2 regions of the Endobacterium panacihumi genome follow, and region 1 is predicted to be linked to the other one. Evidence: riboswitches for the same ligand, from Rfam matches in the RefSeq annotation. Region 1 holds a riboswitch; the other holds the start of a gene.
What was found. Region 1 has a riboswitch for thiamine pyrophosphate ahead of thiC (phosphomethylpyrimidine synthase ThiC). Riboswitches for the same ligand answer to the same signal wherever they lie in the genome.
Positions count from the first base shown of each region.

Region 1 (15,889 bases):
CTGCCGTCATTCAGCTTGGCTTCCGCGTGACAGCTTTCGCAGGTGATCGGCAGCGGCGAGACTTCGCCGGCAGTGCCCATGCCATGCAGGCCGGATGCGGCGATATAGCTCGCCGCATCCATGTCCGGCAGCTTGCGCAGGAAAGCGACCATCGCCCAGACTTCGTCGTCGCGCGATTGTGTCGGCCAGGCCGGCATGCCGGTGAAGCGCACGCCGTGCTTGACGATCTCGAACAGTTCGGCGTCCGTCCATTTCGGCACCGCCTCTTTCAGGTCCGGCGGCGGCGGCAGCATGGCAAGCACTGCGGCGGAACGGCCTTGCGCTGGAGAGCCATGGCACCCGGCACAGCCGGTTTCGAAATGGCCGGCAGCGGGCGGCACCATTGCCGGATCATCGAGCGGCGGCACCTCGACGGATCTGGATGCGGTGCTGACGGAATTGCCCATGACCCAGTGCAGGAACCAGTCGGTGGCGGCCCAATGGCCGGTACTGGCGCGCACGCTCATCAGGCCCGACCAGGCAAAACCGAAGCCGAGCACGGGCGCCAGCACAGCAAGGATAATCACGTGTTTCCAGCGGATTTTCATCGTCCGTCCCTTTCGAGCGTAGGGGCGCGGTGATTGAGCATGCCGGCAAGCAGCGCCACGCCACCGGCGAGATAAACCACTGCCCCCACCAGAAGCATGATGACACCACCGGCCTGCTGGTCTGTCGCGCCGGTCAGCGGGATGCCGAAACAGGTCACGTCGCCTTCGCCGTATAGCGGACGGGGGGAGAGTGTCAGCAATGCGCCGAGCAGGGTCATGTGCATGGAAGTGAACAGCAGGCCGAGTACGCCGGCCAGTCTGCGCTCTTCGCGGCCGGTGGCGGCACCGCCGAGACAGGAGAGCCAGAGCGTCAGGCCCGCGGCGAGGAAAACCATCTGTTCAAGCGCTGCAAAGGCAAACGAGCTTTCGGAAAGCGCGCGCATGGCCGGGACATGCCAGCTCCAGACGGCAAAAAGCTCAAAGACGGAAGCGAGCATCGGCGTCAGCCAGCGCTGACCGATGGTGAAGTCGAAACGTGAACCCGACAGGCCAATGGCCATGAGCGGTGCCGCTGCCGCCACCACGCCCATATGCACGATCATGTGGACAGAAAAGGAGCTACGATCGGAAAAAGGAAGAATGCCCAGCCACAGAAGACCGAGGATAAAAACGCCGACGATGGTGGCGGCATGTTTCATGGCTGGCACTCGGCGATAAACATCAGCGGAATGGCGGCAAACAGAACGGCGACAAAGCTCAGCGCCGATAATAGCAGGGTGGCAAAACCTTGAAAAAGTGTTCGGGAATGGCGGGTAGGCTCGTCATGTGGCGGATCGTCCGCACCAAAACCCCACTGCCGCCAGGCAAGGTAGGTAGACAGAACGATCATCGCCAATGCCGCGATCGTCACGATCGCGAGCGTGATGCGTACCGAATTGAAGCTGAAGGAGGCCGGCAGCCGTTTGGCACAGAACACGGCGACCGTCGCGTAACAGGCAATGAAATGCAGCGCCCAGACGGTCGGTGCCGTAAACAGCGTCCAGAGCGTTTCGACTTCGCGCGGGATGAAACTCTTCATGATGCCACCAGCGGAAACAGGCCGATCACCGTGAATGTGACGATGGCGGTGAACGCCATGAAATGCCAGTAGAGCGTCACATTGCGGATATCCTGATCATACTCGCCCGTCATACGGCCGGCAAAGCTGCGGGCAAGGCAATAGAGCAGCATAATGATGCCGACCGCGCCATGCACGACGGTCCAGATCGCCACGATCCAAACGGTGGCCGGATAGACATTCGAGGTCGGGTCCATGCCATTGAGATAGGGGCCGGCGAGGCCCGCGAGCGAGGCGGCAATGGTGGCAAAGACGGCGGCAATGATCGCCAGCCGGCAGCCGAGCGTGCCCTTCTCGTTGAGTTCACGGGCCAGGACCGTCAGGCCCCAGGCGAGGAGGTAGAGGGCAAGGGCCAGCATCGGCCAGAACACGCCGGGACCGGCCGTCGCGGCGGTGTAATCGTCATGCACCGTCCAATAGAAGAAATACCCGAAGATCAGACTGGCAAAGGCCGTGCCGTCTCCGACCATGGTGATGAACATCGCCCACCACCCGACCGAGGCCGGGCCGGACACATAGATCGGCAGTTTCAGGCCGAGGCCGACATCGGCTTCCGGTGTTTCGGGAATTGGCGCTGTGCCGGTCCATAGCCAATAGAGGATGGCGATGAACGTGATGATGGCGCAGATAATGGTGGCGATCCACCAGTGGAAGGTGAGCGCGATGAATACGCCGCCCAGGGCCATGGCCGCGATGATCGTGACATAGGAAACGCCGCCCACCCGCATGCACTGGATCGGCGTGGCATCGAGAACCGAGGTCACCAGCGTTTCCCGCTTGCCGGATTTTGCATCGGGCAGATAAAAGCGTCCGGCCTCGATATCGGCCTGCAGGTTCGGCTGGTCCCAGAGCGGATAACGGCTGGTGATGATCGGCACCGACCGCATGCCCCAGTCTTCGGACGGGTCGTTGGTCCATTCCAGTGTGCCGGCATTCCACGGATTGAGGTTGCGTGTCGCCGGCTCCTTTTTCGGCCGCAGGATGTCGATGACGAAGGTCGCGACACCGGCGGCAAAGATGAAGGCGCCGATGGTGGATATCAGATTGAACAGGTCCCAGCCGAAATCCACCGGATAGGTGAAGACGCGCCGCGGCATGCCGCGCAGCCCGGAAAAATGCATGGGGAAGAAGGCGATGTTGAAGCCGGTGAACATCAGCCAGAACACCACCTTGCCCCAGGTGTCGGACAGTTTCTTGCCGGTCACGAAGGGGAAATAATAATAAATGCCGGCAACGATCGGGAAGAACATGCCGCCAATCAGCACGTAATGCAGGTGGGCAACGATGAAATAGGTGTCATGCGCCTGCCAGTCGAACGGCACCAGCGCCACCATCACGCCGGTCAGTCCGCCGATGACGAAGATGATCAGACCGCCTGCTCCGAACAGCATGGGCACGGAAAAGATCACCCGGCCGGCCAGCATGGTGGCGATGAACACGAAGATCTGCACGCCGGTGGGGATGGCGACGGCCTCGGAAGCGGCCGAAAAGAAGGCGAGCGAGATTTGCGGCAGGCCGGTGGTGAACATGTGGTGTACCCACAGGCCAAAGCTCAGGAAACCGGTGCCGACGGCGGCAAGCACAATCCAGGAATACCCGACGATCGGGCGCTGCGAAAAGGTCGGCACGATCATGGCCATGAGCGCGATGGCCGGCAGGAAGACGATGTAGACTTCCGGATGTCCAAAAATCCAGAACAGGTGCTGCCAGAGCAGCGGATCACCACCACGCGACGGATCGAAGAACGGCCAGTCGAACATCCGCTCCATTTCGAAGAGGATGTCGCCGGCGATCAGGGGCGGGAAGGCGAACAGGATCATACCGGCGACGATCAGCAGATACCAGGCGAACATCGGCATCATGTTGATGCGCATGCCGGGCGCGCGGCATTTCATGATGCCGACGATGATTTCGACGGCTGCCGCGATTGATGCCACTTCGATGAAGGAGAGGCCGAGCAGCCAGATATCGGCGCCGATGCCGGCATATTCCTTGTCGGTGGCCAGAGGCGGATACATGAACCAGCCGGCGTTCGGCGCCGCATTGAAGAAGATCGAACCGCAGACAAAAATGCCGCCAAGCAAAAAACTCCAGTAACCAAAGGCGGAAAGGCGGGGAAAGGGCAGTTCGCGTGCGCCGAGCATGGAGGGCAGAAGGAAGATCGCGATGGCCTCGAAGATCGGCACCGCGAACAGGAACATCATCACCGTGCCATGCAGGGTAAAAGCCTGATTGAACAGTTCCGCAGAAATGAAATCATTTTCCGGGACGACAAGCTGCAGGCGGATGAGGAGGCCGAGCAGGCCGGCAAACAGCATGAACACGAAGGCGGTAACGCCGTACCAGAGGCCGATCTCGCTATTGTTGACCGAGGTCCAGTAACGCCAGCCTTTTGGCGTTTCCCAGGTTTCGCGCAGCCTCTTTTCCTGGGCGGCGCGCTCCTCGGGCGAAAAATTTCCGAGTTCCACGCTCATCGAAGCCCCTTCAGATAGTCTGCGATACGGTTGGTTTCATTTTCAGGCAGCATGGTGAAATGCGGCATCTGGGCGCCCGGCTTGACGCTTTTCGGATCGCGGAGGAAACGGGCGATCTCGTCTGCGGAATTGCCGAGCGTGCCGGCGCCAACCGAACCACGTTCGCCAAAGGCGGTCAGATCGGGACCGATCGTGCCGCGCGCACCGGTGCCCGCAATCGTATGGCAGGCGGAACAGCCGTTTTCCAGAAACAGGGCCAGTCCTTCGGCATCCTTGCCCCCGGAGGAAGCGCGCCGCGCGGCCAGCCATTGTTCGTAGTCCGCAGGCTCCATCACCACGACGGTAAAACCCATCAACGCGTGCGAGGTGCCGCAGAATTCGGCGCAGACACCGCGATAGATGCCAGGCTTGTCTGCCTCCAGCGTCAATTGATTGCGTCGGCCGGGTATCATGTCCATCTTGCCACCCAGTACCGGGATCCAGAAGGAATGGATGACATCGGGCGAGGTGAGCGAAAAGACAACGCGTTCGCCGACGGGCATGCGTACCTCATTGGCGCTTTCGAATGCGATGGAACCGTCTTCATCGAGATATCGCACCCGCCACCAGAACTGTTCGCCGGTGACATCGATATGGCGCAGGCCATCGCCGCCCGACACCCAGGGTCGCACATTCGGCATCAGCCAGACGGCATAGGCCAGCAATGCGGCAAGGATGATGCAGGGCATAACGGCGCCACCCCAGAGGATGAGGCGTCCTGCACCTTCCTCGGAATGCACACGCTTCTTGCGGGCAGCGTAAAACAGGAGCGCGACCACGCCGACCCAGATGACAGCTCCGCCGACCAGCATGGTGAAGAACAGGGTAGCCACATCGCGGGCTTCGCGCCCGGCCGGGTCAAGCGGCGAGTGTGTGCCTGAACAGGAGGTGATGAAAGGACAGAGACAGAGGATGAAGAGGCCAGTTTTAACCGCCGGCCGCCGCGTGTGTGAAAAGACACTGCGGAAGGATATGGTCGATCGGGTTGGCCGGTGGTCACCGGTCAAGCGGTCATCGGTCATTTCACTCCATACCAATCCGTCCGGGGGCAAATTTCGGTTTCTGGCCAATGCGCCGTGCGCGCTTTGGTTCCGGCGCGCGGGCCGCCAAGGGCCAAGACCCTTGCGGCTGCCGCGGTTTGCCGTAAATGATGCCTTGCGATGTTAGCTCTCATCATCCGATTTGCGCGACTGCATCAGACGTGCCTCGCGCAATTTTTCGGTCTTCCGCTCGCGCGCCGCCGCTTCCGCTTCGATGATTTCGAAAGCGACCTGATTGGTCTGTTCGAACTTGGCGATTCTGTCGGCCAGTGCCATTGCTTTACCTCATTTTTGCCGCCCGCTTATTAACTAGGGCGGATATGAGGCGAGCCAAGCCAAAACCCCATTTTTGTACGAAACCGTGCAGAAAGATGTCTGGACACCGGAATGCAAAGCCGGCTCACCACCGACTATTTTTGGCACATGATGTTGCCGATCGTGTTCGATGCCCATATGCCGAAGCCTGATATGCCCGAGCAGATGATAGAGACGCATGAAAGTTCTGATTGTCGATGACGAAACCTTGGCGCGCGACGAGTTGAAGTCGGTCCTTGCCGGTCAGGCTGATATCGAAATCGTCGGTGAATGCGCCAATGCGATCGAGGGCATCGCCGCCATCAACCGGCTGTCGCCGACCGTCATGTTCCTCGATATTCAGATGCCGCAGGTGAGCGGGCTGGAAATGGTCGGCATGATCGATCCGGAAAAGATGCCGCAGATCGTATTCCTCACGGCTTACGAGGAATATGCGGTTCGCGCCTTCGAGGAAAACGCCTTCGATTACCTCCTGAAGCCCATTCAGGAGGAACGGCTGCAAAAGACGCTTGATCGGCTGCGTAGGGCAAAGGCCGTGGAGCAATCAAAACTGCTCGAAATCGTGCCGCCCTTACGTCATATCCCCTGCACGGGTCTCAACCGTATTCGGCTGATGAAGATCGAGGATGTCGAGGCGATTTTTTCGAAGCCGGGCGGCATCTATGTCATCGGTAATGACGGCGTGGAACACTTTACCGAGCTGACCTTGCGGACGCTTGAGGAGCGCACGCGACTGATCCGCTGCCACCGGCAATACATGATCAATCCCGAGCATATTCAGGATATCGCACTGGCCGAAAACGGTGCCGCCAATATCCTGACCTTGGGCGGTCGTTCCATTCCCGTCAGCCGCCGTTTCCTTGGATCGCTCAAAGAACAGCTCGGCATTCTCTGAAATTGCAAAAAACGAAACCCGGCGCATACGGGAAACATGCGCCGGGTCTTGAGGCTTCGGGAGGAATTGAAAGCCTCAGGGAAGCTCCTTATTCCGCGGGCGAAAGAGCGAGCCTTTCCGCTTCACCATTGCGACCGGTGCGCAGCATGTCCTTCCATTTGAACAGTGCCGAAACCAGGACGATGACACCGAGAACCATCATGATGATCGACAGGATGGCATTGACCGGGTTGTAGCCCTTGGCGGCTTCGTTCAGGTAAACGTTGGCGATCATCCAGTAGCCGGCATAGTTCACCGTGACGAACAGGTAGGCGAGCGGGATGAGGCAGGTCAGCATATAGATGCGCTTGGCCGACATGCGCAGGATGATGGTGGCGCCGATGGTCAGCCCAAGCGAGGCCATCATCTGGTTCGAGACACCGAACAGGGCCCAGACCGAGTTGATATCGCCCGAGTTGAGGAGATAACCCCAGAGCAGGCAGGCGACGATGCTGGCGAAGATCGAGCCGGGCATCCAGTTGATCTGTTTCATCGGAGCCCAGAGGTCACCAAGGATGTCCTGGATCAGGTAACGGGCAACACGGGTTCCCGAGTCGATGGCGGTCAGGATGAAGACGGCCTCGAACATGATGACGAACTGGAAGAAGTATGCGGCCAGCGTCTTGAACCACGGGATGCTGGTGAAGATTTCGGTCATGCCGACGGCGAGCGTTACGGCGCCGCCGGTGCGGCCGGCGAGATCCATGCCGATTGCGTCTTCGAGACGGGGCAGATCCTGAACCGTCATGCCGAGCGTGGCAAAGACTTCAGGCGAAGCGTTGATGGCAAAATAGTCGGCCATCGGCAGTGCCGTTGCGGCGATCAGGGCGAGGACCGCGACCAGGCATTCGACCAGCATCATGCCGAAGGCGACGGGGCGGATGTCGCTCCACTTGTCGACCAGTTTTGGCGTGGTGCCCGAGCCGATGAAGGCGTGGAAACCTGAGATGGCGCCGCAGGCAATGGTGATCGAGATGAAGGGCCAGACCGGGCCGGCCAGAACCGGGCCACCGCCATGGATGAAGTCGGTGAGGGCCGGCATCTTGATTTCGGGGTTGATGATGACGACGCCGACGACCAGAGCGGCAAACACGCCGATCTTGAGGAAGCTCGACAGATAACCGCGCGGGGTGAGCAGCAGCCACACCGGCAGCGCACTGGCGAGGAAGGCGTAGATCGGCAGCATGATGCCGAGCGAGCTATAGTGGAAGGTGAACCACTGGCCGAGCGCCGATTCCTGCACGTAAGGGCCGGCGAAAACCGAAGCGAGGATGGCGAAAAGGCCGACATAGGTGCCGATCTTGGCATTGCCGCCGAACTTTTCATACAGGCCGACAGCCATGGCGATCGGGATCGTCATGAAGACGGCGAACGTGCCCCAGGGGTTGCGTTCCAGCGCATGCACCACGACCATCGACAGGCCGGCCATCGTGATAGTGATGATGAACAGCATGGCGAGACCGGTGCACCAGCCGGCGACAGGCCCGAGCTCGGCCTTGGCGACTTCCGACAGCGACGAGCCCTTGTGTTTCATCGAGGCGAACAGCACGACCGTGTCATGCACCGCACCGCCGATGACGCAACCGACCAGCAGCCAGATCAGGCCGGGCAGATAACCGTATTGGGCGGCGAGAACCGGGCCGACCAGCGGGCCGGCGGCGGCGATCGCGGCAAAATGCTGACCGGCATTCACCCACTTCTTGGTGGGCACGTAATTGCGTCCGTCGGCAAGCGTGTGCGACGGGGTGACTTCGCTGTCGTCGACGCCCAGAACCTTGCGAACGAAGAAGATACCGTAGAACCGGTAGCAGATCGCAAGAATGCAGGCGGTACCGATGACCATTGTCAGGGCGTTTGCCATGTCTTGTCCCTCCTTAGGATGGCCTGAGGCTACTCTCGAGGGAAAAAGGCGGGAGGGGGTGTTTGGCCGAGCGGTGTTATGGCGGCCTGAGCGGTCGGTAATCCGGGATGAGCGGTGGCGGATTTTCGTGGCTTGCGGCACTATCCCCAGCCAGAGATGACATAGGTCAAATTTCGCAGGAAAAGCAGGGCATTAAACGATTAGATTTTTGTCAATTCCGGCACGGATTCGTGGGCCGCATGATGGTGCGTATCGACCATCGGCACACGTAAGCTGATGCGGGTGAAGACGTCGCGCTCCACATCGACGTTGATGCCATAGGCATCGCCAAAATAACCCTTGGTACGCCGGTCGACGATGTTCATGCCAAGCCCGCCATCGGATGTTGTCTTGCGCTCGAAAAGACCGGCATTGTCCGTCACCGCCACCAGCAGGTCGTCACCCTCGCGCCGCGCCGAGATGGTGATGCGTCCTTCGCCGATCACCTGTGAAGTGCCGTGCTTGATGGCGTTTTCGACAAGCGGCTGCAGCGAAAAGGCCTGCAGATGCACCTGTGCCAGTTCCTCCGGCACATCGATCTCGATCTGCAGGCGTTCCTGGAAACGCGCCTTTTCGATCTGCAGATAGGCGTTGACGTGTTCGATCTCGTCGGAAAGCGTGACCACATCGCTGGTGCGCTTGAGGTTCTTGCGGAAGAAGGTGGAGAGGTTCTGCACCAGCTTTCGCGCTTCAGCGGGATCAATGCGGATGATGGCCGACAGCGTGTTCAGCGTGTTGAACAGGAAATGCGGATTGACCTGCGCATGCAGGAGCTTGATTTCCGATTGCGACAACATCTGCTTCTGTCGCTCGTAACGGCCGGCGAGGATTTGTGCCGAGAGCAGGCGTGCGACACCTTCACCCAGCGCACGGTTGAAAGTGGAGAACAGTTTTGTCTTCGGCTCGTAAAGCTTGATCGTGCCGATCACCGCATCGTCCTCGCCCTTCAGCGGAATGACGAGAGAGGCGCCGAGCCGGCAGTTGGGATCGATCGAGCATTGATAGCTGACCTCGTTGCCATCGGCATACATGACCTTGTTCTCGGCGATCGCCTCCATGGTCTGCGCCGAGGTGATTTTGCGGCCGGGCAGGTGGTGATCGGCACCGATGCCGATGAAAGCGAGGATCTTTTCACGGTCGGTGATGGCGACGGCGCCGACATTGGCCTCTTCATAAAGAATGCGGGCGACCTTGGTGCTGTTTTCGGCGTTGAACCCGTTGCGCAGCACGCCTTCGGCGCGTTCGGCAATCTTCAGCGCCTTGCCGGAAAAGATCGTGGAATGGGTTTCGAACAGTTTTCGCCGGTCGCCGAGGATGTTCATGAACATCGCAGCGCCCACCGTGTTGGCGACGATCATCGGAAGCGCGATGGTTTCGACCAGATGCACGGAGTTCACGAAGGGCTGGGCGACCACGAGAATGATCGACATCTGCACGATTTCGGCAAAGAAGGTCACGCCGGCGATCAGCAGTGGCTTGAACAAAAGGTCGGTGCGCCTGTGGCGCAGAAGATAGCTGTGCACCAGTCCGCCGATCAGACCCTCTGCTGTGGTCGAGATGGCGCAGGCAAGCGCGGTGTAACCACCCAGTGAATAACGGTGCATGCCGCCGGTCAGGCCGACCGCCAGCCCCACCATCGGCCCGCCAAAAATGCCGCCGAGGACGGCGCCGATGGCGCGCGTATTGGCGATCGCCTCGTCGATGTGGAGGCCAAAATAGGTGCCCATGATGCAGAACATCGAGAAGATGACGTAACAGGCCATCTTGCGCCACGGACGCACCGTCACCTGCATCAAAGGCAGGAAAAGCGGCGTCTTGCTGAACAGATAGGCGATGACGAGATAAACGCACATCTGCTGCAGCAGGCCGATGACGAGGTTGGTCCAGCCGAAGCTCATGATCTGCCTTTGCGCGAAAGAAACTCGAGATGGCCAGACGGCCGTTCGGCTCAAGACATAACCCATATCCGCCCGAACCTGCATGCGGCAATGCGTCAGCCGCTCCATCGATCGCATGGAAGGATGAATGACCTCTTCGCCGGTGCGGCTGGAAGAGGCGCTTGACCGATCGATTTTGCTGACATAGCCTCATCGCATTCACCAGGGGTGTCCCGTCAAGGGGCTGAGATTCTGCTATCGCGCGCAGTGACCCGTTGAACCTGATCCAGTTCATACTGGCGTAGGGACGGTGCAAAACGCTGCAGTCATTGCGAATCCATAACCCGGATTCCGTTGCGGACGTTCTTCCATCTTTCCGGCTCTAGGACTGGGTCTCCAACCTTAAACTTGGAGCCTCACGATGAATATTGCCGCCAAACCGCAAAGCCCGACCGTCACTTCGGGTCCCTTTCCGGCCTCCACCAAAATCCATATTGCGGGACAAAAATATCCCGATCTGCGCGTGCCGATGCGGGAGATCGCACTGCATCCGACCGCCGGCGAACCACCCGTCACCGTTTACGACAGTTCCGGTCCCTACACCGATCCGCACTATGTCGTCGCGATCGACAGCGGCCTGCCACGCCTGCGGGAAAACTGGATTTCCGGTCGCGGCGATGTCACGCGATACCAAGGCCGCCACGTGAGGCCGGAGGATAACGGTTTTGCCACCGGCGAAAGACTGACGCCGGAGTTTCCGCTGCGCAACATGCCGTTCAAGGCGAATGATGGTCGGGCCGTCACCCAGCTCGCCTATGCCCGCGCCGGCATCATCACGCCGGAAATGGAATTCATCGCCATCCGCGAAAACATCGGCCGGCAGGCGGCGAAGGAAGCGCTGGTGAGGGATGGCGAAAGTTTTGGCGCGCATATTCCGGATTACATCACGCCGGAATTTGTGCGCCGCGAAGTGGCGGAAGGGCGCGCCGTCATTCCGGCCAACATCAATCATCCAGAGAGCGAACCGATGATCATCGGCCGCAATTTTCTGGTCAAGATCAACGCCAATATCGGCAATTCGGCGGTCACTTCCTCCATGGCGGAAGAGGTGGAAAAAATGGTCTGGGCGATCCGCTGGGGTGCCGATACGGTCATGGATCTGTCGACCGGGCGCAACATCCACAATATCCGCGAATGGATTATTCGAAATTCTCCTGTGCCGATCGGTACCGTGCCGCTTTATCAGGCGCTGGAAAAGGTGAACGGCATTGCCGAGGATCTTTCATGGGAGGTCTATCGCGATACGCTGATCGAGCAGGCCGAACAGGGCGTCGATTATTTCACCATCCATGCCGGCGTGCGGCTTTCCTATATCCATCTCACCGTCAACCGCGTCACCGGTATCGTTTCACGCGGCGGTTCGATCATGGCCAAGTGGTGTCTGCATCACCACCGCGAGAGCTTTCTCTATGAACATTTCGACGAGATCTGCGACATCGCGCGTGCTTATGACGTGACCTTTTCGCTGGGCGATGGCCTGCGTCCCGGCTCGATCGCTGATGCCAATGACGCAGCCCAGTTCGCCGAACTGGAGACGCTGGGAGAACTGACGAAAATCGCCTGGGACAAGGATTGCCAGGTGATGATCGAAGGGCCGGGTCATGTGCCGATGCACAAGATCAAGGAAAACATGGACAAGCAGCTGAAGACCTGCGGCGAGGCGCCGTTTTATACGCTTGGTCCGCTGACCACCGATATCGCCCCCGGTTACGACCACATCACCTCGGCCATCGGAGCAGCGATGATCGGCTGGTTCGGCACGGCCATGCTGTGTTACGTCACGCCGAAGGAACATCTCGGCCTGCCCGACCGAGACGATGTGAAAACCGGTGTCATCACCTACAAGATCGCCGCCCATGCCGCCGATCTGGCAAAGGGTCATCCGGGTGCGCAGATGCGTGATGATGCCCTGTCGAGGGCGCGCTTCGAATTCCGCTGGGAAGACCAGTTCAACCTCTCGCTCGACCCGGACACGGCACGCAGTTTCCACGACGAAACCCTGCCCAAGGATGCGCATAAGGTGGCGCATTTCTGCTCCATGTGCGGCCCAAAATTCTGCTCGATGCGGATTTCCCACGATATCCGTGCCGAGGCCCAGAAGGAGGGGCTGGAGGCCATGGCCGCAAAATATCGCGATGGCGGCGATCTTTATATGCCGCTGGCTGATGTGCGGGGAGAAGTCTGATGTCGCTCTTTCTTGTCAAAGGGGCCGGCGTCGCTGGCCTTGCCGTCGCCTATGAACTGCTCCGACGTGGTGAAGATGTCGATATCGTCGATTTTCAGGATACGGTGGGGCAAGGCGCGTCTCATTTTGCTGGCGGCATGCTGGCGCCCTATTGCGAAAGGGAAGCGGCGGAAGAGATCGTGCTGACGCTCGGGCTCGATGCCGCCGAGTGGTGGGATCAGGCGGTGCCGGGTGCCGTCATCCGCAATGGCACACTGGTGGTGGCGCAGCCACGCGATCTGACTGATCTGACGCGGTTTGCATCACGCACGACCGGGCATGTCTGGCTTGGCAGGCAGGAGATCGCCGATCTCGAGTCGTCGCTGGCCGGCCGTTTCGAAAAGGCGCTGTTTTTCGACAAGGAGGCGCACCTCGACCCGCGCCGGGCGTTGACGGGGCTTGCCAAGGCAATCCGCAATCTGGGTGGCCTGTTCCATCTCGGCTGGGGGCCACCGCCGAAAAAGAACTATACCGCCGTTCTCGATTGCACCGGCCCGGCTGCGATCCCGCACATTCCCGGTCTTCGCGGTGTGCGCGGCGAAATGCTTTATCTCGAAACCAGCGAGGTGGCGCTGTCGCGCCCGGTGCGCATGCTGCATCCGCGCCACCCGATCTATGTCGTGCCGCGCGATGACCATCGCTTCATGGTCGGCGCAACGATGATCGAAACGGATGACGACGGGCCGATTTCGGCGCGTTCGCTGATGGAATTGCTGAACGCCGCCTATGCGCTGCATCCGGCCTTTGGCGAGGCGCGGGTGGTGGAAACCGGCGTCGGCATCCGCCCGGCCTTCGACGACAATGTGCCACGTGTCGTGGAAACGGAAAGCGGTCTGGCGATCGCCGGCATGCACCGACACGGTTTTTTGCTGGCGCCCGCCATGGCGAAAAAGGCCGCCACCCGGCTTTCCAACGGATTTGGCCTTCAGGAGGAGATGATTGCATGAATCTTATCGTCAACGGAGAAGCGCAGGTTCTGGACACGGCCACGCTGGCGGACCTGCTTGAAACGCTGGAATACGAGGGTGAGTGGCTGGCCACCGCCGTCAATGGCGATCTTGTGCATCGCGAGGATCGCGCCGATACGCGTCTCGCAGATGGTGACCGGATCGAAATTCTTTCCCCCATGCAGGGAGGCTGAACCATGCTGAAACTCTACGATACAGAACTGTCCTCGCGTCTTCTGCTCGGCACGGCACGTTACCCTTCCCCGGCGGTGCTGGCGGAAGCGGTGAAACGCTCCGGCGCCGGCATCGTCACCGTATCGCTTCGCCGCGAAACCTCCGGCGGCAAAACGGGCGGTGCTTTCTTCGAACTGATCCGAAATCTCGGTGTGCGCATCCTGCCCAACACCGCGGGGTGCCACAGTGCATCGGAAGCGGTGCTGACGGCCAAAATGGCCCGAGAAGTGTTTGGCACCAACTGGATCAAGCTCGAGGTCATCGGCCATCACGACAGCCTTCAGCCGGATGTTTTTGAACTGGTGGAAGCGGCGCGTATCCTGACGGATGAGGGCTTTGACGTATTCCCCTACACCACGGATGATCTGATCGTCGGCGAAAAGCTGCTGGCCGCAGGCTGCCGGGTGCTGATGCCCTGGTGTGCGCCGATCGGTTCGGCTGCGGGGCCGCGCAATTCTTTGGCGCTGGTGGCGATGCGCGCAGCCTTTCCGGACATTCCGCTGATCGTCGATGCCGGTCTTGGTCGGCCGTCGCATGCGGCCACGGTGATGGAACTGGGATATGACGCCGTACTGCTCAACACCGCCGTCGCCAATGCCGGTGATCCACCGGCCATGGCGGAAGCCTTTGCCAAGGCGGCAGAGGCGGGCAGGCTGGCCTATCTGGCGGGCATGCTGGAACCGCGCGACATGGCGGTGCCCTCGACGCCGGTTATCGGCAAGGCGGTGTTTTCATGAGGCTCGATCCCTTCTACCTCATCGTCGATAGCGCGGACTGGATCGAGCGGCTGGTGCCGCTTGGCGTCAAGCTGGTTCAGTTGCGCATCAAGGACAAGACGGATGCTGAAATCCGGCAGGAAATCAGACGGTCGAGAGCGGTCTGCCTTGCCTATGGTTGCCAGCTGGTCGTCAACGATTACTGGCGACTGGCGATCGACGAGGGGTGTGATTTCATCCATCTCGGGCAGGAAGATCTGGCTGATGCCGATCTTGGAGCGATCCGTCGGGCAGAGCTGAAGCTCGGCGTTTCGACGCATGACGTGGCCGAACTCGACACCGCGCTCGCCGTGCAGCCGGATTACGTGGCGCTCGGCCCCGTCTGGCCGACAATCCTGAAAAAGATGAAGTGGCAGCCGCAGGGTGTCGAGCGCGTCGAGGACTGGAAACGGCGCATTGGCGATCTGCCACTGGTCGCCATTGGCGGTATCACTGCCGAGCGGGCGCCGCTCGTGTTGGATGAAGGGGCGGCAAGTGCTGCCGTGGTGACCGATATCACACTCAACGCGGACCCCGAGAGCCGCACACGGCAGTGGCTGGCGGCAACGGCACCGTGGCGCCACCGCCAGACGGTGACGGCATGACGGCGATAGCACTCACCATTGCCGGTTCCGATAGTGGCGGCGGCGCCGGTATTCAGGCGGATCTGAAGACGTTTTCGGCGCTTAGTGTTTATGGCGCCAGCGTGCTGACGGCGATCACTGCGCAGAACACGCTGGGGGTCTCCGCTGTCGAGGATGTGTCCGCGCCGATGATCGAGGCGCAGATGCAGGCGGTTCTCTCCGATCTTGCGGTCGGCGCGATCAAGATCGGCATGCTGTCGCGGGAGGATACGATCCGCGCGGTCGCAGAGGGCCTGGATCGGTTTGACGGGCCGGTCGTGCTCGATCCGGTCATGGTCGCAACTTCGGGGGATCGGCTGCTGCGGGATGATGCGGTGACTGCGCTGAAATCGCTGCTGATGCAGAGGGTAAATCTCATCACGCCCAACCTCTTCGAGGCAGCGATCCTGACCGGCTTGCCGATGGCGGAAACGCGTGAGGATGTCGTGCGGCAGGCGGAGCGGTTGCGCAAGGACGGCGCGCGGGCCGTGCTGATCAAGGGCGGTCATGGTGGCGATAGCGAGTGCGTGGACGTGCTTTTGACCGATCAGGATGCGCTGCACGAATTCCGGTATCCCCGCCTGGAAACCGGCAATGATCACGGCACCGGCTGCACGCTTTCGGCTGCGATTGCCGCGCAGCTGGCGCACGGTCATGACCTGCTGGCCTCCGTCACAGTCGCAAAGGGTTACCTGCATTCTGCATTGGCGGCGGGTCGGTTTCTGGAGATCGGTAAAGGGCATGGTCCTGTGCATCATTTCTTCGCACAATGGCCGGTTGAGCAGCCACCGTCAGCCTCTCCTTCCCGGACGCTCAATCACGG
Region 1 covers NZ_JBOZRA010000002.1:421,336-437,224, forward strand. The annotation lists gene ACRQ1B_RS13755 (c-type cytochrome) at 1-587, opposite strand, end outside; gene ACRQ1B_RS13760 (cytochrome c oxidase assembly protein) at 584-1,225, opposite strand; gene ACRQ1B_RS13765 (hypothetical protein) at 1,222-1,605, opposite strand; gene ctaD (cytochrome c oxidase subunit I) at 1,602-4,118, opposite strand; gene coxB (cytochrome c oxidase subunit II) at 4,115-5,179, opposite strand; gene ACRQ1B_RS13780 (hypothetical protein) at 5,321-5,473, opposite strand; gene btsR (two-component system response regulator BtsR) at 5,691-6,407, shown strand; gene ACRQ1B_RS13790 (carbon starvation CstA family protein) at 6,496-8,307, opposite strand; gene ACRQ1B_RS13795 (LytS/YhcK type 5TM receptor domain-containing protein) at 8,508-10,244, opposite strand; TPP riboswitch at 10,438-10,549, shown strand; gene thiC (phosphomethylpyrimidine synthase ThiC) at 10,645-12,468, shown strand; gene thiO (glycine oxidase ThiO) at 12,468-13,454, shown strand; gene thiS (sulfur carrier protein ThiS) at 13,451-13,648, shown strand; gene ACRQ1B_RS13815 (thiazole synthase) at 13,652-14,425, shown strand; gene ACRQ1B_RS13820 (thiamine phosphate synthase) at 14,422-15,048, shown strand; gene thiD (bifunctional hydroxymethylpyrimidine kinase/phosphomethylpyrimidine kinase) at 15,045-15,889, shown strand, end outside.

Region 2 (15,889 bases), on a different contig from region 1:
CGCGCCGCTCCTGAACGGCGCCAGCCTGCAGGTGGAGCCGGGTGACCGCATCTGCCTTGTCGGACGCAACGGTTCGGGCAAATCGACTCTGATGAAGATTGCCGCCGGTCTGGTGGAAGCGCAGTCGGGTGAGGTGTTTCGCCATCCTTCCGCGACCATTCGTTATCTCGAGCAGGCACCGGATTTCGGCTCCTTCACGACCGTGCAGGCCTATGCCGAAGCGGGGCTTGGACCGGGGGACGATCCGTATCGCGTCACCTATCTGCTGGAGCATCTGGGCCTGACCGGCGAGGAAGAGCCTTCCCGTCTTTCCGGTGGCGAGGCACGCCGTGCAGCACTTGCCCGCGTGATGGCACCGGAGCCGGACATCCTGATGCTGGACGAGCCGACCAACCATCTCGACCTGCCGACGATCGAATGGCTGGAAGACGAGCTGCGCAAGACCCGCAGCGCGCTCGTGGTCATCAGCCACGACCGTCGTTTCCTCGAAAAGGTATCGAACGCCACCGTCTGGCTGGATCGCGGCACATCGCGTCGCCTATCGCGCGGGTTCGGCCATTTCGAGGCCTGGCGCGATCAGGTTCTGGAAGAGGAAGAGATCGAGCAGCACAAGCTGGGCAAGGCGATCGAGCGCGAAGAACACTGGATGCGCTATGGCGTGACCGCCCGCCGCAAACGCAACATGCGCCGCGTCGGCGAATTGCAGGCCATGCGTGCCGAATATCGCGGCCACAAGGGGCCGCAGGGTTCGGTTCAGGCGTCGGTGGCCGAAGGTCGCGAGTCGGGCAAGCTGGTGGTGGAAGCCGAAAACATCACCAAGACATACGACAAACCGATCGTCGCGCCGTTCTCCATCCGTGTGCATCGTGGCGACCGTATCGGTCTCGTCGGCCCCAACGGCGCCGGCAAAACGACACTGCTCAAGATGCTGACCGGCCAGCTGAAGCCGGATGAGGGCTGGATCAAGCTCGGCACCAATCTGGAAATCGCCACGCTGGACCAGAAACGCGAGGACCTCGATCCGGAAGACACGCTGTCGCATTACCTGACGGATGGCCGTGGCGAAACGCTGCTGGTGAATGGCGAGCAGCGCCATGTCGCCGGTTACATGAAGGACTTTCTGTTTCAGCCGGAACAGATCCGCACGCCGATCAAGAACCTTTCCGGTGGCGAGCGCGCCCGCCTGATGCTCGCCCGCATGCTGGCAAAACCTTCGAACCTGCTGATCCTCGACGAACCGACCAACGATCTCGATATCGAGACGCTGGATCTGCTGCAGGAGATCGTCGCGGGTTATAACGGCACCGTCATTCTCGTCAGCCACGACCGTGACTTTCTCGACCGCACCGTGACCTCGACGATTGCACCGGCCACTCCGGACGCGCCGGACGGCCGCTGGATCGAATATGCCGGCGGCTACACCGACATGCTGGCACAGCGAAAAGGCGCGGCGGAGGAAAAACGCAAGGCCGAGAAGGCGAAGTCGGATACCGCGCCGGCGGCTTCGACCACCGGTGCCGAACCTGTGAAAGGCAAAGGCAAGCTTTCCTTCAAGCAGAAATTCGCGCTGGAAAACCTGCCGAAGGAAATCGCCAAGACCGAAGCCGAGATTGCCAAGCACGACCAGGCCATGGCCGACCCCAACCTGTTTTCCAAGGACCCGAAAGCCTTTGCAAAACTGGCGGAACAGGCAGCAACTCTGCGAGAAAAACAGGCAAAGATGGAAGAGGAATGGCTGGAGCTGGAAATGCTGCGAGAGGAACTGGAAAGCTAATATTTACAAAACGTTAGCATTAACAATATCTTGCAACCAAAAAAAGTCTGTTGCGCGGCGGAACATTAGCGTTTGCTGGACGTTCGACATGTAATCCGGTTGCCTGCCTATGCTTAAGGCATGGCCCCGGAGACGTGTTTCGAGTTCAACGAGGGGACGTTCCATGTCGGCGGGTTCTGCGTTTCGCCGGATGGTGAGCAAGCCAATGATTCAACGGGTTATGATCGTTGAGGATGAATTCCTCATAGCACTCGATGTAGCTGAAACGATTGAAGGCATGGGGCTGGAAGTTTCCGGCTTCGCGAGCGGACGCAAGCATGCCATGGCACTCGCGGCCTCCTCCGACATTGCGCTCGTGGACATCAATCTGTCCGATGGACCGACCGGACCGGATATCGCCCGGCAACTGGCCGAGGAATTCGGCATTACCGTCATCTTCATGACCGCCAATCCGGAAGACGTGAATGACGGCGTCGAAGGCACGCTGGGTGTTTTGACCAAACCGGCCATGCCGGAAGTGCTGGAGCAGTCGATCAATTACGCGATCGCCAGTCGCATCGGCGGCATCGCCTCCGTTCCGCGCGAATTGCACGTGTTTCGCCAGACCCAGCATTGAAGACCCAAAATTAAACACCAAGCACTGACGATCATCGCGACGCAGTTGCAACCGCTTGCCAAGACCGCAGGCGACGACTAAATATTTCACCGCTCTAACGGGGTGCCGCACGACCATGCGGCTGAGAGGCTTTGGCCAACCCGCGGAACCTGATCCGGCTAACACCGGCGGAGGGATTAGACGGCTCATCAGCAGCGCCCTATTCCCAAATATCGAATTGAGGAGGCGCCGATGCGCATGACAAACACTTTTCTGGCTGCGGCCATGGCAGCCGCATTTTCCTTCGCCCTGCCCGCCGTCGCACAGGAGAAGAAGACCCTCACCGTCTATACCTACGAGAGTTTTGTTGCCGAATGGGGCCCCGGCCCCAAGGTGAAGGCCGCCTTTGAAGCGACCTGCGACTGCACTGTAAACTTTGTTGCAGTGGCCGACGGCGTCGCGCTTTTGACCCGACTGAAGCTGGAGGGGGCAGGCACCAAGGCCGATATCGCGCTCGGCCTCGATACCAATCTCGTCAAGGAAGCGGTCGATACCGGCCTATTCGACAAGAGCGGCGTCGACATGACGAAGCTGACGGTGCCCGGCGGTTATCACGACGATATTTTTGTGCCCTATGATTACGGGCATTTTGCCGTCGTCTACGATACCGAAACCATCAAAACCCCGCCGAAAAGCCTGAAGGAACTCGTGGAGGGTGATCCTTCCGAAAAAATCGTCATCGAGGATCCGCGCACATCAACCCCGGGTCTCGGTCTGCTGCTCTGGGTGAAATCGGTTTACGGCGACAAGGCGCCGGAGGCCTGGGCACAGTTGAAGAAGCGCGTACTGACGGTGACGCCCGGATGGTCGGAAGCCTATGGCATGTTCACCAAGGGCGAGGTGCCGATGGTGCTGTCCTATACCACCTCTCCCGCCTATCACATGGTGGAGGAGAAGAGCGATCGTTATCAGGCAGCGAGCTTCGAGGAAGGACATTACATCCAGATCGAGGTGGCCGGCCTTTTGAAGAACGCGCCGAACAGGGAACTGGCCCAAAAGTTTCTCGCCTTCATGGTCACGCCGGCCTTTCAGTATGAAATCGCCACGACCAACTGGATGATGCCGGCCGCGCCGACCGAAAAACCGCTGCCGGAAGCGTTCGACAAGCTGGTAAAACCGGCAAAGACGTTTCTGATGGATCCGGCACAGGTGGCAAAAAACCGGCGCGCCTGGATCGACGAATGGCTGGCCGCCATGAGCATGAACTGATGCCATGCTGACAAGGGCGGAGCGACAGCGCAGCTATGCCGGCGGCGGAGTGGTTTTCGCCGGCATAACCCTGTTCATCGCTCTCGCCGTCTTCGCCCTGCTCTCCTTCGATAGCGGTGAGAGCGACCGGCCGCTGTTCGACGCCTATGTCTGGCGTATCCTGCGCTTCACGCTGTGGCAGGCGGGCCTATCCACTCTGCTTTCGGTGGCGCTCGCCCTGCCAGTGGCCCTGGCGCTGGCGCGACAGCCAAATCTTCCGGGCCGCATCTGGATCATCCGGCTGATGGCCGTGCCGATGGGCTTGCCGGTGCTGATCGGTGCGCTCGGCCTGATCGGCATCTGGGGCCGCACCGGCGTGGCAAATTCGGCGCTTGCCGCAATCGGGCTGAGCGAGCCGGTCAGCATCTATGGCATGAGCGGCATTCTGATCGCCCATGTCTTCTTCAACCTGCCGCTCGCCTGTCGCCTGCTTTTGGCCGGGCTGGAGCGGCTGCCGCCAGACTATTGGCGTCTATCGGCCAGTCTTGGGCTGCCGGCGCTCTCGGTCTTCCGTTTTGTCGAGTGGCCGGCGATCAAACCGCTGCTCGCCGGTATTGCCGGGCTGGTGTTCATGCTCTGCGCCACCAGCTTTACGCTTGTTCTGGTGCTTGGCGGCGGACCGGCAGCCACGACGCTGGAAGTGGCGATCTACCAGTCGTTGCGTTTCGATTTCGATCCTCAGCGTGCGATCTCGCTGGCGTTGCTGCAGATCGCAGTCACGGCAACCATACTGGCGCTGATGGCGCTGTTGCCGACGTCGAAGGATGACAGCGCCGCCACCGGCCGTGCGGCAAGGCGTTTTGATGGCAGCGGTTTTGGCGCACGCGCCTGGGACAGGATCATTGTTGTTTTCGCCGTGCTTTTTCTCTGCCTCCCCCTCGCCTCCATCCTTTTTGCCGGGTTGAAGGCAGATTTCACCCGGCTGTTGACCACACCTGCCTTCTGGAAAGCAGCGTGGACGAGTTTGTGGATCGCATGTCTTGCAGGCCTGATATCGCTCACGGCAGCCATCGCCATCATCAACGCCCGCGCGGCACTCGCCGATACCAGTAGACCCGCCATCGCAGCGCGCAGTTTTTCCGCGCTATTGGCCAGCCTGTCGTCCCTCGTGCTTCTGGTCCCGCCTGTGGTAATCGGCACCGGCTGGTTCCTGCTGCTGCGACCCTATGGCGATGTGGCAAGTTTTGCGCCGCTGCTGGTGGTAATGATAAATGCCATGACGGCGCTGCCCTTCGTGATGCGCGTCCTGTCACCTGCCTTTGCGACACACAGGCAGCGGACGGCACGGCAGGCGGCCAATCTCGGCATATTCGGTTTTGCCCGACTGAAGCTGATCGATATGCCGGTGCTGACAGCACCGCTCGCAACCGCCTTTTCCTTCGCCATGGCGCTGTCACTCGGTGATCTCGGTGCGGTCGCCCTGTTCGGATCGGAAGACCTCGTCACACTGCCGTGGCTGGTCTATAGCCGGCTGGGCAGCTATCGTACGGCCGATGCGGACGGGTTTGCTCTGATTCTGGCTCTTCTGTGCCTTAGCCTGACGATTGCCGGGACGGTGGGCCAACGTGGCAGGAAAGACGACCGATAATGACATCGAACCAACCTTCCGGCATTCGATTGCAGAACGTCGGCCTGACGCTGGGCGCGAAAGATTTCCGTTTCGATTGCGAATTGCCGGCCGGTGCGATCACCGCCATTACCGGCCCCTCCGGATCGGGAAAATCAACGCTTCTCAACCTGATTGCCGGTTTCGAGACGCCAGAGACCGGCAAGGTGATGATCGGTGCCACCAACGTCACGGCGCTTCACCCATCACAGAGACCGGTTTCGCTGGTGTTTCAGGACAACAACCTGTTTGCCCATCTCGACCTTGCCACCAATATCGGCCTTGGCATCGATCCTTCCCTGAAACTTTCCTCGGACGACAGAAGACGGATCGGCGACGCGCTGGAGCGCGTGGGTCTGGCAGGTTACGAGAAACGAAAGCCCGGCACGCTTTCGGGCGGAGAGCGCCAGCGCGCCGCCTTTGCGCGGGCGCTGGTGCGCGAACGCCCGGTCCTGTTGCTCGACGAACCTTTTGCCGCACTCGACCCCGGCCTGCGGCAAACCATGGCGAGCCTTTTGCTCGACCTGCACCGCGAGACAGGCAACACGGTTGCGATCGTGACCCATGACGCCGGCGAACTGCGCCAACTCGCCGATCATGCCTTGTACATCGATCATGGCGAGATCACTCTACAGGCCGAAATCGAGGTGTTTTTGATGCGCCGAGACATACCCGGCCTCACGGAATTCCTCGACTTGTGAAAAAGCGTCAACCGGCGTGCCACAATTTGGACGTGGCCTGATGCAAAGTCCGCTATCCGAACGATAACGGATTGATAATTACTTGCAAAAGCTGGGTTTCTTTCTATTTCCTTGGATATGGGTGCATGCGGCACGCAAAATCAGCTAAGTGGAATATGACGTTTGGCAGGTTTCGTTTGTTGGGTCATGATATTGACCTTGCAAGGGCGCCTGCTTCGGCAGGCTTGGGCACATGACGAAAGGCAACGCGGCGAAAGTGATGACAGGCACCAGCGAAGCACGGATTGATGCGCCTGCGACGACGCGCCGTCGCCTGTCGTCCGCAGCACTGTGTCTCATGCTGGCCGGTGCGACGGCCCTCTCCGGTTGCCAGTCGATCCTCGACCAGACCTATCAGGCCAACGTTTCGCCCTCGTCCAATCCGCAGATTGTTGATGAGGTGCAGAAAAACGATCCGCGTGCGCAGATGGGCGCGCGTGAGCATCCGCGCATCGTGGCAAGTTACGGCGGTGAATATCACGACGCCAAAACGGAGCGTCTGGTGGCCCGCATTGCCGGCGCGCTGACCGCGGTTTCGGAAAACCCGAACCAGTCATTCCGCATCACCATTCTCAACTCCCCGGCCATCAACGCCTTCGCGCTGCCCGGCGGTTATCTTTACGTTACCCGCGGCCTGCTGGCGCTTGCCAATGATGCCTCGGAAGTGGCGGCCGTGCTCTCGCACGAAATGGGCCACGTCACGGCCAACCACGGCATCGAACGTCAGAAGCGTGAAGAAGCGGAAGTGATCGCCAGCCGGGTGGTCGCCGAAGTGCTCTCCAGCGACCTTGCCGGCAAGGCAGCGCTTGCGCGTGGAAAACTGCGTCTCGCAGCCTTTTCCCGCCAACAGGAGCTGCAGGCCGACGTGATCGGCGTGCGCATGCTGGGTGAAGCCGGTTACGACCCTTACGCTTCGCCGCGTTTCCTCGATTCCATGGCGGCTTACGCCCGCTATTCGGCGGTCGATCCCGACAATGACCAGAGCCTCGACTTCCTGTCGAGCCATCCGAACGCGCCGCAACGCGTGGAACTGGCGCGTCAGCATGCCCGCAATTTCGGCCAGGAAGGCACGGTCGGCGACCGTGGCCGCGACTACTATCTCGCCGGCATCGATGGCCTGCTTTACGGCGACAGCCCCGAAGAAGGCTATGTGCGCAACGAAACGTTCATGCATGGCGGCCTTGGCATCCGTTTCGATGTGCCGGAAGGGTTTCGTATCGACAACAAGGTCGAGGCGGTTCTGGCGACCGGTCCGAACGAGACCGCCATCCGTTTCGACGGCGTTGCCGCCGGCGATACCGGCAGCCTGACCAATTACATGACCAGCGGCTGGGTGGCCGGATTGCTGCCCGATACCGTGCGGGAAATCACGGTCAACGGCCTGCCGGCGGCCACTGCCCGCGCCAGCGCCGAGCGCTGGGATTTCGATGTCACCGTCATTCGCATCGATAAGCAGATCTTTCGTTTCCTGACGGCCGTGCCGAAGGGCAGCGCCATTCTGCAGCCGACGGCAGATATCCTGCGTCAGAGCTTTCGCCGGATGACGCCGCAGGAGATTGCCAGCCTCAAGCCGCTGCGCGTGCGTGTGGTGACCGTCGGCGCCAATGATACCATCACCAGTCTTGCGGCCCGCATGATGGGCACGGATCGCAAACTCGACCTCTTCAAGCTGATCAACGCCATGCCGGCCAGCGCAACAGTATCGCCCGGCCAGAAGGTGAAGATCATTTCGGAATGATGCCAGCCTGCCGGAATTGACAGCGACTATATAAAAAGAAAGCTTCCAGGCCGCTGCGGCCTGGAGGCTTTTTTATGTCACCGGCAAAACCGCGCGCAGGACGCAGCAAGCCTTTTATTCGAAACCACCATTCAGGAAACGGCAGCCATCTGCGGGTTCATTGTGACCAGCGCTGATTTCAGCTTTTCGATGGCGCGGCTTTCGATCTGGCGCACACGTTCCTTGGAAATGCCGAGTTCGGCACCGAGGGCCTCAAGGGTGGCACCATCGTCGGTCAGACGACGCGCGCGAATGATCTTCTTTTCGCGGTCATTGAGCTTGGTCAGCGCGCCCTGCAGCCATTTCAGGCGGCGCTCGCCGTCGATCATGCCGGACACCTGTTCATCCGGCAGAGGCTCTGCGCTTTCCAGCATGTCGAGACGCTCGCCACTGTCGGAATCGCCTGCGATCGACGGTGCCTGCAATGAGGCGTCATTGCCGGAAAGGCGCGCATCCATGGTCTGCACATCGGCAACGCTGACGCCGAGCGCGACTGCAATTTCCTCGTGAATGGCCTGGGCGGTGAGATTGCTGTCGCCACGGGCAAGTTTTGCGCGCAGGCGACGAAGATTGAAGAACAGCGCCTTCTGGGCGGAACTGGTACCGCCGCGGACGATCGACCAGTTGCGCAGGATATAATCCTGCATCGAAGCGCGGATCCACCAGCTGGCATAGGTGGAGAAACGAACGTCGCGTGCGGGCTCAAACCTTGCCGCCGCTTCAAGCAGCCCTACATAGCCTTCTTGTACGAGGTCGCTCATGGGAAGCCCGAAGCCGCGGAACTTCGATGCCATGGCGATCACGAGACGCATATGGGCGAGTGCAATTTGATTGCGGGCGTCCTGGTCTTGATCGTCCTTCCAGCGCACGGCGAGGTCTCTTTCTTCCTCGCGGGCCAGGTAGGGTGCCGACATGGCGATCTTGATCATATTGCGGTCTGCGGACATGGCATTCATCACGGTCTCCTTGAAACAAGTTGATCCGGCAAGGACATCGCAATTTCACGAGACCTGCGCATACGGGCTACTAAGAACCCAGAAATGCGGCATTTTGGCGTGAGACTGCGGTGTCGTGGCCCCCTCGTTTTGTCGCTCGTCGTAAGGGATACGCGGCTCATGCCATGTCCCCCGTGGATGAAAACTGCGCCTGGTCCCTTCAGACATCAGAGCGCCGTTCCGGCGGGGTAACGCTTGGAACCAGAAATGGTTCCAATAAAAAACCCGGCTGAGCCGGGTTTTTTAATTCAGGTCAATGCGGCCTTGATCAGGCTGCTTCTTCCTCATGTGCGTCGTCGTCTTCAACCGACTTGCCGCGCTTCGGACCCTTGGCGAGGTTCGTCTCGATCAGGCGAACGGCCTCGGTATCCGACATCTTGTTGACGGCACCGATTTCGCGGGCCATGCGGTCAAGAGCAGCTTCATAAAGCTGGCGCTCGGAATAGGATTGTTCGGGCTGGTTTTCAGCGCGGTAGAGATCGCGAACGACTTCGGCGATCGAGATCAGGTCACCGGAATTGATCTTTGCATCGTATTCCTGGGCGCGACGCGACCACATGGTGCGCTTGACGCGGGCCTTGCCCTGAACGACCTTCAATGCACGTTCAACGAAATCGGTCTCGGAAAGCTTGCGCATACCGATGCTGACGGCTTTGGCGACCGGCACCTTGAGGCGCATCTTGTCCTTTTCGAAATCGATGACAAAAAGTTCGAGCTTCATGCCCGCCACTTCCTGTTCTTCGATTGCGGAGATGGTGCCCACTCCATGCGCCGGATAGACAATGGATTCACCAGTCTTGAAGCCGTGGCGCGCTGAAGATTTTTTCTGCTGGGTCGTCATTCTTACAATACACTCCCTGTTACGCTCCCGGCGTTCTTGCCGGGGCCGGGTCAGTCAGGCCCGGATGAGACGGGGGAAACCGTCGGGTGACTCCATTACTGCGCCGCTTGAAGCGCGTGCGAAAAAAACAACAGGATCACGATTGCGACCGACACCCGGACTTGATGGCAACTCAGGGATCGCGCGAAAGGGACGTGTTGTTTTCGTGATGTTTTTAAGGCACACGCATGCCGCTTTGTGGAACAGTATTGGTTGTCTACCACAAAAATAGGCGGAAATCAATGATTTGGTTTCGCCGTTGCGAAGAAACAACGCCCGAATCACTGCGTAAAGGTTAGGCAATGCCAAACGGCATTGATCATTTGCGCTTTATTCTACAGGGCGGCGACAGCTCTCACTATCGCCGATTACCCAATAAAATCAATCGCCAGAGCCGGGCTCAGGTGAGAAGAACTGCTCGAATTTGTCGGTTACGCCATCCATTTCCTTGGCTTCCGGCATGGCATCACGCTTGATGGTGATATTCGGCCAGACCTGGGCGTATTCGGCATTCAGCTTCAGCCACTTGTCGAGCCCCGGCTCCGTATCGGGCTTGATCGCCTCGGCAGGACATTCCGGCTCGCAGACACCACAATCGATGCATTCGTCAGGATGGATGACGAGAAAATTCTCGCCTTCGTAAAAGCAGTCTACCGGGCAGACTTCGACACAGTCGGTATATTTGCAGCGAATGCAGTTGTCGGTCACGACATACGTCATGAGGCACTCCAGGTCAGCGCGTTGGTCAGGAACCCGATTTCGGGAAAGGTCGAGCCCCCGAGGGCCGGACGAGGACAACGCGACCGCTGGAACGACAGAGGCGGGCTATCCGGCTGTTTCGAACGTCAGGTAAAGCCTTTGAGCCTGCTTAGCAAGGATAAAGCTTTTCGAAAAATCACTGAGCGCAGGAGGTTTGTTCTAATCGTCCCGCCAATCGATATCCGTACCGCCTATACCGGGAAAAAGCCGGTCGGTTTCGCGGCGCTCCTTCTTGGTAGGGCGCCCACTGCCCGGAACACGTTGTGCCTGCTCGAAGGTGCTCAGGCGCTCCGTCTCTTCGCGTGGCGGCGTCAGATCTTCATAAAGCTGTCTGGCTTCTTCATAAGGACCGCGACGTTCGCCACCCGCCTTGACGATCAGGATAACGTCTCGACGTTCGAGTGAAAGCTCGACCTTGTCACCGGCTTTCACTTCGAAACTGGGCTTGCGGATCGGCAGCCCGTTGACACGGACGTGCCCGGAATTGAGCAGCCCTTGCGCCAGGGACCGCGATTTCACCATGCGGGTGAAGAAAAGCCACTTGTCGATGCGCTGACGCAGATCTCCAGATGGCTTTTCACTCATGGCGTCACTTCTTCATCTGCTCCTTGAGAGCAGCCAGCTTTGCGAATGGCGAATCCGGATCCAGCGGCTTTTCCTTGCGCGGAGGACGCGCCTCGAAACGGGCCGGCTGCTGCGACGACTTGTTACGGTCGTTGCGGTCATTACGCTCCGGACGGTCGCCGCGCGGCGGACGATCGCCACCACGATTGTCGGGACGACGGTCGCCACGGTTCGGCTTGCCGCCATCACGGCCGCGGCCTTCCTGCTCGCCACGACCTTCGTTGTTGCGGCCTTCGCCGCCACGACGATTGTCACGACGTTGCTGACCTTCGCCTGCACTCTGGCCCTCACCACGGTTCTGATGACCATGGCCACGGCGTTCGCCCTGCGGACGGCCGCCACGCTGCTGTTCACTGCGACCACCACCCGGACGCCACAGGAGAACCGGCTTCGGCTCTTCGGCCTCGGTAGCGGCGATCTCACCCGCAGGCGCTTCGGCATCGGCTGCCGGTGCGGCTTCCGTGGAAACTTCCGGTGACGGCTCGGCAGCTTCTGCGCCGGCTTCAACCGGCGCGGCTTCGGCTGTTGCTTCAGGAGCAGCAGCTTCTTCCGAAGCAACGGCTTCAGCGGCAGGTTCGGAGGCAACAGCCGGTGTCACGGCAGCCTTGGCGTCTTCACCAGCCAGGAATGCGGCAGCCTCTTCAGCCTTTACGGCATCGGCGCGATAACCGAGACCCTTCAGGATTTCTTCCATGTCGTCGGCAGTGGCGCCGAGGATGGAGAGCATGGCCGTCGTGGTGGTGAAGCGGCGGCCATCATACGCACCTTCCGGACGCGGCTGACCGGGCTTCCACTGCAGCAGTGGACGGATCAAATCGGCCAGACGCTCGAGGATGTCGATGCGCACGGCGCGCTTGCCGAGGAAACGGAAACCGGCCAGACGATAGAACATCCGCTCATAGGTGGCGTCGGCAACAACCGAGGTACGTCCTGCTGCAAGTGCAGGAATCAGTTCGCCGTAACCCGGCTTGTCGAGACCGTCGTTCTTCAGCGCCCACAGCAGCGTGATCAGCTCGGCGGGAGCCGGCTTCAGCAGCGCAGGCATGAAAATGTGGTAGGCGCCGAAACGCACGCCATACCGGCGCATCGAGGCGCGGCCTTCCTGATCCAGCGACTTGACGTCATCGGCGACGTCACGGCGGAACAGCACGCCAAGATTTTCGACGATCTGGAATGCCAGCCCCTTGGCGATGCCCTGCAGGTCTTCGGCGCGCGACAGATCGTCGAGCGGCTTCAGGACCGTGGCGATGTGATGATTGACAAAACGCTCGATGCGGGCGGCCGCATGATCACGGGCAGCGCCGGTCAACTGCTCGTCGGAGAGCAGGATGACGCGCGGCCGCATAACATGGTCGCTTTCCGCAAGGCGGGCCACCGGATCACCCAGCCAACGGACGAAACCATCCGAACCAAGCGCGAGGTCACCATTGCCGCTGGCGTAAAGACGCGCGGCGCGTGCCTCGAATTCCAGAGCCAGCGCTTTCTGCGCGGCAGCCTGCACGGCCTTGGCATCCGGTCCTTCCGTCCCCGAGACGGCGGTAAACCGAAAACCGGCAAGTTGTCCGACGTGATGTCCTTCGACGAACACATCGCCATTTACACTAATTTCTGCTTCCAGCATCGCATTCTCTCTCAGGCGCTTCATGAGCACAGATGTCCTGCGATCAACAAAGCGTTTCGTCAACCTTTCATGTAGCGCGTCGGACAACCTATCCTCGATTTCCCGTGTCTTTTCTTGCCAGTGTGTCGGATGCGCCAACCAACCCGGGCGATTTGAAACATAAGTCCAGGTTCTGATCTGGGCGATTCGCGCCGAAAGCGTGTCGATTTCGCCCTCGGTTCGGTCCGCCCTTTTCACCTGCTCGGCCATGAAATCTTCGTTGACCGCGCCGTGTCGCACCAGATCGGAAAAAAGCGTCGAAATGAGGTCCGCGTGATGCGCCGGCGCAATTCGGCGATAATCGGGAAGCGCGCAAGCATCCCACAATGTTTCGACGCGCGCGGGCGTCGTCGCCAGATCCTTGATCTCCGGGTAACGGGACAGGTGATCCAGTGCCTGACTGTCTGTTGCCGGCAGCGCCCGCGTCAGCCCGTGGACGACGGGCGTCGCGTCCAGACTGTTGCGCAGATCGCGCAGCGACGAAAAATCGAGCTGCTTGGAGCGCCATTGCAGCACTTTCACACTGTCGAACTGATGGCTTTCGATGCGCTCGACCAGTTCTTCGTCAAAGGGCTGTACCTGACCGGTGACACCAAACGTGCCGTCTCGCAGGTGGCGACCGGCACGACCGGCGATCTGCGCCATCTCCGACGGGTTCAAATTACGGAACTGATACCCATCGAATTTGCGATCCTGCGCGAAGGCGACGTGGTCCACATCGAGATTGAGGCCCATGCCGATCGCATCGGTGGCGACCAGATATTCCACATCGCCTGACTGATAGAGCCCAACCTGCGCATTGCGGGTGCGCGGGCTGAGCGCGCCGAGTACCACGGCGGCCCCGCCGCGCTGGCGGCGGATCAGTTCGGCAATCGCATAGACCTCGTCGGCCGAAAAGGCGACGATGGCTGTGCGCTGCGGCAGCCGGGTGATTTTTTTCTGGCCGGAATAAAACAGCTGCGACAGACGCGGCCGCTCGACGACGGTGATACCGGGCAGAAGTTTTTCCAGGATCGGACGCATGGTGGCGGCGCCGAGCAGCAGCGTTTCCTCACGGCCGCGCAGATGCAGGAGACGATCGGTAAAGATATGGCCGCGCTCGAGATCGCCAGCCAATTGCACTTCATCGATGGCGACGAAAGCAGCCTTGGTCTCGCGCGGCATCGCCTCGACGGTACAGACGGAAAAGCGCGCCATATGCGGCGTGATCTTTTCCTCTCCGGTGATGAGCGCGACATTGTGGTGTCCGACCTTTTCCACCAGACGACCATAGACCTCGCGCGCAAGCAGGCGCAGCGGCAGTCCGATAACGCCGGATCCATGCGCCACCATACGTTCGATCGCGAAATGCGTCTTGCCGGTATTGGTGGGTCCGAGAACCGCAGTCACACCGCGGCCGCTCAATATCATGGGCTGAACATTCAAGACAAAAGTCCGCACTGAAATGACTTCGCCGGAGAATGACATCCCCGGAGGCTCCGCCACACATGGCGATAGTGACCTTCAAACGCAAGACGTTTCTCGCGATTGAGGAGCCCGCGTCCTGATAACCGCCATCGACGAACGGAGGAAAGACGAGTCTTTACCGGCAGTTGGAACAGTGTGGGAACGAAACGGCGACGAATCGCTGACTCGGTCGATTCTGCATTTGTTCTTGAGAACCTAACCTTACTCTAATTTTGCAGTGGACAATGAGGGTATAAATACGATTCATGCTCTTATTTGAATGCAAGATTTCATGCTCTATCCTTTATGCATTGCTAAGAAACGATGATGACTATGAATCATGAGTTTATCAGACAGACGGAATTGACTGAGAACAAGCATGCCAATTTTTCCGTTGCCGGAGGGCTAGAGTGACGGTTCACTCGATTTTACATTTTTTGGTCTTGGCCCAAGAGGCCAAAACCCAGACAGAACTGGCAGCGGAATTCGAGGCAGTGCTGAAAAGCTACGGTTTCAGCTATTACGGTGTCTGGATGAAATCCAAAACACTGGGCTATCTCGATAGCACCGTTTTATGCGGACGCTGGCCGGATGGCTGGCAGGAAACCTACGCGGCCAAGAAATTCGGCATGGTGGATCCGACAGTCCGCATGTTGGCCGTGGCGCAGCGGCCATTCCGCTGGCGCGAGGCCATCAGCATGTTCAGGAGCGATCCAAACCGCAAGCGTATCCAGCGCATGATGCAGGATGCGAACCGCAGCGGTTTGAACGACGGCTATACGTTTCCCATCCATGGCCGCAACGGCCTGCTCGGTCACGTCAGCATCGGCGGCCAGATCATTGAACTGTCGCCCTCTGAAATGACGATGTTCGACGCCGCCGCCAAAAAGATGTTCTGGCGCACGCTGGAGCTTGGTGGCCAGGCATCGCATTTCGAAGCGATCAAATCGGTCGAGACCACACTCACACGCCGCGAAACGGAAGTGCTGCACCTTCTTGCCGAGGGTATGACCTCGCACGAAATAGCCAAGGCGCTGACCATTTCGAACCATACCGTGGACTGGTACATCAACGCCATTCAGGAAAAATTCGAAGCCAGCAACAGACAACATGTTGTTGCCATCGCCTTTCGGCTCGGCCTTGTCTCGTGAGATTGTCGCAGACGCCATTCCAACGATAGATTGGACTTGATCCGGCCTGATATTAGTGCTCGTTTCGCGTTTGCAGCATATCGCAAGTACGAATGGGAGACAGTCTTGCCGATCTCGAAGATTCTCGTTGCCAACCGATCCGAAATTGCCATCCGCGTGTTTCGCGCCGCCAATGAGCTCGGGATCAAAACGGTCGCCATCTGGGCGGAAGAGGACAAACTCTCGCTGCACCGCTTCAAAGCGGACGAAAGTTATCAGGTCGGCCGCGGCCCGCATCTGGAAAAAGACCTGGGCCCCATCGAAAGCTATCTGTCGATCTCCGAAGTGATCCGGGTGGCAAAACTTTCCGGCGCCGATGCGATCCATCCCGGTTACGGCCTTCTGTCGGAAAGCCCGGAATTCGTCGATGCCTGCGATGCCGCCGGTATCATCTTCATCGGTCCGCGCCCCGATACGATGCGCCAGCTCGGCAACAAGGTCGCGGCCCGCAATCTGGCGATCTCCGTCGGCGTGCCGGTCGTGCCTGCCACCGATCCGCTGCCGGATGATATGGCGCAAGTCGCAAAGATGGCCG
Region 2 covers NZ_JBOZRA010000005.1:85,907-101,795, reverse strand. The annotation lists gene ACRQ1B_RS20470 (ABC-F family ATP-binding cassette domain-containing protein) at 1-1,774, shown strand, start outside; gene ACRQ1B_RS20465 (response regulator) at 1,980-2,390, shown strand; TPP riboswitch at 2,479-2,583, shown strand; gene thiB (thiamine ABC transporter substrate binding subunit) at 2,655-3,638, shown strand; gene thiP (thiamine/thiamine pyrophosphate ABC transporter permease ThiP) at 3,643-5,265, shown strand; gene ACRQ1B_RS20450 (thiamine ABC transporter ATP-binding protein) at 5,265-5,984, shown strand; gene ACRQ1B_RS20445 (M48 family metalloprotease) at 6,322-7,761, shown strand; gene ACRQ1B_RS20440 (RNA polymerase factor sigma-32) at 7,893-8,756, opposite strand; gene ACRQ1B_RS20435 (CarD family transcriptional regulator) at 9,064-9,636, opposite strand; gene fdxA (ferredoxin FdxA) at 10,057-10,395, opposite strand; gene ACRQ1B_RS20425 (RNA-binding S4 domain-containing protein) at 10,594-11,019, opposite strand; gene ACRQ1B_RS20420 (helicase-related protein) at 11,024-14,128, opposite strand; gene ACRQ1B_RS20415 (helix-turn-helix transcriptional regulator) at 14,575-15,315, shown strand; gene pyc (pyruvate carboxylase) at 15,421-15,889, shown strand, end outside.
Region 2: it holds a riboswitch for thiamine pyrophosphate, as region 1 does, so the genes downstream of both, thiB (thiamine ABC transporter substrate binding subunit) here and thiC (phosphomethylpyrimidine synthase ThiC) in region 1, are expected to answer to the same signal.